Linked DNA regions of Rhodospirillum rubrum ATCC 11170. The protein of the gene in region 1 interacts with the protein of each later gene in a pairwise test. Links are inferred from orthologs where the notes say so. Each region holds a gene or a part of one and is shown in the gene's direction. Other genes may lie near its edges.

Region 1 (3,020 bases):
GCCGCCAGAGGGGATCAACGGCTGGTGGATGCCGACGGGGCTTAAGAGAGAAAGAGGATCGTCATGCTCTCCTATGGAGTTGAGTACACCGACCCCTATGCCTGGGTGAAGACGCTGCATGTGATCGCCGTCATCACCTGGATGGCCGGGTTGTTTTATCTGCCGCGCCTGTTCGTCTATCACGCCATGGAAACCCCGGGCTCGGCCGCTTCGGAAAAATTCAAGATCATGGAGCGCCGCTTGCTGCGCGCCATCATGAACCCGTCGATGATCATCGTTCTGGTGACCGGCCTGCTGATGATCGAAGGCTGGCTGTCTAGCGGCTGGCTTCATGTGAAGCTGCTGATGGTCGCCGGTTTGATCACCATGCATATGTTTAATGCCCGCTGGCGGCGCGACTTTGAAGCCGATCGTAACACCCGCAGCCATGTCTTCTACCGATACGCGAACGAGATTCCGACGGTCATGATGCTGATCATCATCCCGATGGTGATTCTAAAGCCGTTTTAACCCCGGGGTTTCACAGGGTTTTTCGTTACCAAAAGAAATCCGGCTCTTGCGGTGTCATTGCCGTTGACTGGCCCCGTCGCAACCGCTACATGTTTCGGAGCGTCTGACGGGGCCATTGGGCCCAATCTTCTTCGACATCGTCCTTCCTGCCTGCAACGAAGGCTTTCCCTCGCGGGTTTCCCTGCAGGCGGCACGGTGTCTTTCCCCGATAACGCCTTTGTTTGTGCTCCCCGAACGGGGTTCGTTCGACCGCTCCGCCTCGGGCCGGATCCAGTCCGCCTTTTCTGGCTATTTGACCGGGTTCTCGACCGGCTCCGCAAGCCGGGCATCATCGGCCTTCCGCTCGCTCTTCCACGATATCCTCTCTGTTCGAGACGACTCCATGCACCTTCAGGAACTGAAAAGCAAATCTCCGGCCGATCTTTTGGCTTTCGCCGAAGAACTGGAGATCGAGAACGCGAGCAACCTGCGCAAGCAGGACATGATGTTCGCGATCTTGAAGCAACTCGCCGAAAATGATACCGCAATCTTTGGCGAGGGGGTTCTGGAAATTCTTCAGGACGGCTTCGGCTTCCTGCGGGCGCCCGAGTCCAATTACCTGCCCGGGCCCGATGATATTTATGTCTCGCCCAGTCAGGTCCGTCGCTTCGGTCTGCGCACCGGCGATACGGTCGAGGGCCAGATCCGCGCCCCCAAGGATGGCGAGCGCTATTTCGCCCTGCTCAAGGTCAATAAGATCAACTTTGAGGCGCCGGAATCCGTCCGTCACCGCATCAATTTCGACAATCTGACGCCGCTCTATCCCGATGAGCGGTTGAAGCTGGAAATCGACGATCCGACCCGCAAGGAATTCACCACCCGGATCATCGATCTCATCACGCCGCTGGGCAAGGGCCAGCGCGCCCTGATCGTGGCGCCGCCGCGCACCGGTAAAACGGTGATGCTGCAGAACGTCGCCCATGCGATTTCGGCCAATAATCCGGAAGTCTATCTGATCGTGCTGCTCATCGACGAGCGGCCCGAGGAAGTGACCGACATGGCTCGCTCGGTGAACGGCGAGGTGGTCAGTTCCACCTTCGACGAACCGGCCTCGCGCCACGTTCAGGTCGCCGAGATGGTGATCGAAAAGGCCAAGCGCCTGGTCGAGCACAAACGCGACGTCGTCATCCTTCTTGATTCGATCACCCGTCTCGCCCGCGCCTATAACACCGTGGTGCCCAGTTCGGGCAAGGTGCTGACCGGTGGTGTCGACGCCAATGCCCTGCAGCGCCCCAAGCGCTTCTTCGGCGCCGCCCGTAATATCGAAGAGGGCGGATCGCTGACCATCATCGCCACGGCGCTGATCGATACCGGATCGCGCATGGACGAGGTGATCTTCGAAGAGTTCAAGGGGACCGGTAACTCGGAAATCATCCTGGACCGCAAGCTCGCCGACCGCCGCGTCTTCCCGTCGATCGATATCGCCCGCTCGGGCACCCGGAAGGAAGAACTTCTCGTCCGCAAGGATGTGCTGTCGAAGATGTGGGTGCTGCGCCGGATCCTCTCGCCGATGGGCGTTCAGGACGCCATGGAATTCCTTCTTGGCAAGATGAAGGAAACCAAGAACAACGACGATTTCTTCGACGCGATGAATTCCTGATTCAGGCGCTTATCGCTTTTAAAATTTGGGGCTCCCTGCAGACTGTCTGCAGGGGGCCCCTTTTTTTGTTTCACGTGAAACAGCGCTGCAGGCGCGAAGCCGTCAGGGAATTAGCACCGTCGAGCCGGTGGTGCGGCGGCCGGCCAGATCCTGATGGGCTTTGACCGCATCGGCCAGGGCATAGGTCTGGCCGATATCGATCTTCACCGCGCCATTGCCGACGACGGCGAACAGATCATTCGCGGTGTCGACCAACTCGCGGCGATCGGCGGTGTAATGGGCCAGGGTCGGCCGGGTCAGGAACAGCGAGCCCTTTTGGCTGAGCAGGGCGGGGGCGATCGGCGGCACCGGTCCCGAGGCATTGCCAAAGGTCACCATCATGCCGCGCCGCTGCAGGCAATCCAGCGAGCCCTCGAACACGGCGGCGCCGACCCCGTCGTAAACCACGGGTACGCCCTGGCCGCCGGTGATCTCGCGTACCCGCTCGACGAAGTTCTCGGTGCTGTAGTTGATGACGTGGCTGCAGCCGTGGGCGCGGGCGAGGGCGGCCTTTTCGTCGCTGCCAACCGTGCCGATGGTGGTGACGCCCAGATGCTTCAGCCACTGGCAGGCGATCAGCCCGACGCCGCCGGCCGCCGCATGGAGCAGCACGGTCATCCCGGACTGAACCGGGAAGGTCTGGCGGATCAGATAGCGCACGGTCATGCCGCGCAGCATCATGCCGGCGGCCTGGGTGTCGGTGATGGTATCGGGGATCGCCAGCAAGGTGTTCTCGGGCATCACCCGGCGGTCGGCATAGGCGCCCAGCGGTCCGGTGCCATAGCACACCCTTTGGCCGACGGCGACCAGCGAGACCCCGGGGCCCACCGCT
Region 2 (3,540 bases), 120 kb from region 1 along the record:
GGGTTACGCCTATGGACGCGCCGTTCTGGCCGAAGCCATCGCCGAACGCAAGGCGCGGGTGCCCGGAAGTCTGGTGCTGCTCGCCGTCGGCGGCGCCACCTATACCGCTTGGCACGCCCTGGACGCCGCGGCGATCGCCCGGCTGGTTACCGCCGTCGGCGCCGATGGCGTGGATATCGACCTCGAGCTGGATAATCCGGCCTGCCAGTCCGACGGCGGGGCGCGTATCTCGTGTACCGGCGGCTATGTCTGGCGCAGCACGATCAAGGCCCTGCGCGCCGCCCTGCCCCGTCCGAAGGTGATTTCCCTGACCGGGTGGAGCGTCGCCGCCTATGGCGAGGGTCCTTGGGCCGAGGCGCGGCCGACCAGCCAGCATACGGGCGAGCTTCTGGCGCTGTTTCGCCATCCGGTCAGCGCCGAGATCGATCTGGTGACCATCATGGCCTATAACGCCACCGCCGCTTATGACCCGGTCGAAGCCTATCGGGCCTATCGGGCGGTCTGGGCGGGGCCGCTGAGCCTGGGAGTTCTGGTTCCCCCCGACAACGGGCGCCAGCCCGATCTGACCGCCGCCGAGCTTACCCGCCTGGGCCAAGCCATCGCCGCGGATCGAAAGGCCGGGATGATGCTCTATGCCTTTGGCATCCCGCCGCAGCCCGGCCAGCTTTCAGCCAATGACATCGTCGAGCAGATCGCCCGCGAAAGGCCGCCGGTCGCGCCCTGACCCCGGCCGGCCTTGCCCGCCCTGGCGGAGGGACGGGCGGGCGCGATCCGTGGAATTTTCCCGATAACACCGGCGACCGATCGACCCCATATGGGGATCGTGCCGCTTCCTGGTCCTTTCCCGTGACGAGAACCCTTTCCCCATGAGCCACCATCATACCGCCGAGTCCGCCCCCTTTGGCACCGTCCTGGGGTATGGCCCCGGCGGGGTCGCCGTCTATTCGTCCGATTACGATACCGTCGACCGGCGGGCTTTGCCCGATCGCGCCAGCTTTCGCAGCGTCATCGATGGCCAGTACATGGGCCATAAATGGCAATGCGTCGAACTGGCGCGGCGCTTTTTGTATCTGACCCACGGCTATGTCTTTGACGATATCGCCATGGCCTATGACATCTTCCGCCTGCGCACGGTCCGCGTCGTCGCCGAGGACCGCCACCTGCCGCTGCGCTCCTTTCGCAACGGCGCGCGCCGCTGGCCCGAGGCCGGGTCCCTGCTGATCTGGGACGAGGGCGGCGAGTTCGAGGTGACCGGCCATGTCGCCGTGGTCACCGAGGTCTTTGCCGACCGCCTGCGCTGCATTGAACAAAACGTCGATGACCGCGTCTGGCCGACAGGTCAGAGCTATTCGCGGGAACTGCCCGCCCGCGTCGATGACCAGGGCGGCTATCATGTGGCGTGCACCTTTGCCGACACGGCTATTTTGGGTTGGGTGATGCAGACCGCCGATCCCCTGTTCTCCGAAGAGACCACCGAGGCCGACCGCCAGTTGTTCGTGCCCCAACGCCGCACCGTCGCCGCCAAGCCCGGAGGCGCGCCCGCCCTGTGGCTCGACCCGGCCAAACCCGACGAGGCGGCCTATATGGCGATGATGGGTGGCTGCGCCCTGACCAATCGCCCGGCCGACCGCGAAACCTATTTCCGCATCAGCCAGACCGCCGAACGGGAATTGAAGCGCGCCACCAACGAATTGCATGCCATGTTCCTCTACGCCACCGATCATGTGCTGCAAAACGACGCCCTGCTCGCCCAGTTCATGCTGCCCCAGGCCCTGTGGCCGCGCATCCGCCAGTCCTGGGCCAATCGGCGCGGCCGCATGATCACCGGTCGCTTCGACTTCTCGATGTCGGAGCGCGGGCTGAAAGTTTACGAATACAACGCCGATTCCGCCTCGTGCCATATGGAATGCGGCAAGGTGCAACAGGCCTGGGCGGCCTATTACGGCTGTCAGGAGGGGCGCTGTTCGGGCGAGGATGTGCATGGCGCCCTGGTCGCGGCCTGGCGGGAAAGCGGGGTCGACAGCGTTTTGCACATCATGCTCGACCATGACCAGGAAGAGCTGTACCACGCCCTCTATATGAAAACGGCGATCGAGGAGGCGGGGATCGCCTGCAAGATCATCACCGGTGTCGATGGCCTGTTGTGGGACGACGAGGGCTTTGTCACCGATGCCGATGGGGTGCGCATCACCTGGGTGTGGAAGACCTGGGCCTGGGAAACGGCGATCGATGAATTGCGCGCCCAATGCGCCGCCGACGACGAGGAAATCCGCTTGCATCGGCCGGTCGACCATTCGCGCCATCCGCCGCGGCTGATCGATGTGCTGCTGCGCAAGGAGGTGATGGTCTTCGAGCCGCTGTGGACGCTGATCCCCAGCAACAAGGCGATCTTGCCCGTGCTGTGGATGATGTTTCCCAACCATCCTTATTTGCTCGACAGCCAGTTCAGCGTGACCAATGCCTTGCGCGAAAGCGGCTATGTCGCCAAGCCGATCGTCGGGCGCTGCGGATCGAACATCAGCATTTTCGATAAGACCAGCGACCTGATCGGCGAAACCGCCGGCCAGTTCGGCAATCGCACCATGATCTATCAGGAACTGTGCCCCTTGCCGCGAATCGGCGGCGACAACGTGCAGATCGGCACCTTCTCGGTGCGCGGCCGCTATGCCGGCTCCAGCGTCCGCGTCGATCCGGCGGCGATCATCACCACCCACAGCGATCTTCTGGCGCTGCGCATCGTCGAAGACGCGCTGCTCGCCGAGGACGCCGACCCGCGGGCCCCGTCCTCCCCGTAATCGCCGGCGCTTTCCCGGCGGACGGAAGGCGAAGCCCGCCATTTGGCCCTGGTCGCCGCCGGGAGGGGGACCGGCGACCGGGGGCATCACACCCGAGCCGGGCTTTGAAGCCCTCGCCCTGGGTGCCCTTTCAAAGACAAAACAATCAAGACAGACACCGGGAGGTTCGGTCATCGGACCCCTCGATGGGGGTCCGGGCTGTTCGTTTCACGCCAGGGTTGGCGCGGCGGCAGGCCCCGGCACCGCCGGCTATGCCCATAATATAATCAGGTCCTTCAAGAGGGTTGACGGTCGCTGATTAAGCGAGCAGAAATTCTGTGTACCAAGAAAATACCAACGTGTTCGCTCTCCGCTCCCCCGACCTTCCCCTGCGTCCCGGCCGTGGCCCTTGCGACCGCCCGGCGGCGAAAGCACCCGAGGGATTCCCCCAAAGTGCCAGCTTCTCCGTTTCCCGCGGTTCTTCTTGAAACCGCTGGTCTGTGTAAGAACTTCCGAGGCCTGAAGGCCCTGCGCGACCATGCTCTCAGGGTCGCTCCGGGCGAGATCCTTGGCGTCATCGGTCCCAATGGTTCAGGGAAGAGCACCCTTTTCAACGTCATCACCGGCTTTTCGCCGCCCTCGGCCGGGCGGGTTTGCCTCAATGGCATCGAGGTCACCGGTTGGCGCCCCGATGCGATCGTTCGCCAGGGCATCGCCCGCACCTTTCAGGGATCGCGGCTGTTCAAGGCGCTGACCGCGGCCGAAA

Evidence for each region. Proteins that work in one complex are often made in the same cells at the same time.
Region 2: the proteins of rho (region 1) and gss interact in binary tests that used the Escherichia coli proteins (3 or more experiments, as listed by UniProt). The link is inferred for Rhodospirillum rubrum ATCC 11170 from one-to-one orthologs.

Annotation. Positions count from the first base shown.
Region 1 is NC_007643.1:4,157,020-4,160,039, forward strand. What follows is about bases 111-3,020. They hold rho (transcription termination factor Rho), read left to right. Parts: upstream 111-892; coding sequence 893-2,149; downstream 2,150-3,020. Other genes in these bases: hemJ (protoporphyrinogen oxidase HemJ), read left to right, coding at 111-510; RRU_RS18695 (quinone oxidoreductase family protein), read right to left, coding at 2,252-3,020. Also shown: more of hemJ, read left to right, coding at 64-110. UniProt on the Escherichia coli protein: Facilitates transcription termination by a mechanism that involves Rho binding to the nascent RNA, activation of Rho's RNA-dependent ATPase activity, and release of the mRNA from the DNA template.
Region 2 is NC_007643.1:4,273,157-4,276,696, forward strand. The notes cover bases 415-3,330. They hold gss (bifunctional glutathionylspermidine amidase/synthase), read left to right. Parts: upstream 415-866; coding sequence 867-2,795; downstream 2,796-3,330. Other genes in these bases: RRU_RS19210 (glycosyl hydrolase family 18 protein), read left to right, coding at 415-724; RRU_RS19220 (ABC transporter ATP-binding protein), read left to right, coding at 3,228-3,330. Also shown: more of RRU_RS19210, read left to right, coding at 1-414; more of RRU_RS19220, read left to right, coding at 3,331-3,540. UniProt on the Escherichia coli protein: Catalyzes the formation of an amide bond between glutathione (GSH) and spermidine coupled with hydrolysis of ATP; also catalyzes the opposing reaction, i.e. the hydrolysis of glutathionylspermidine (Gsp) back to glutathione and spermidine.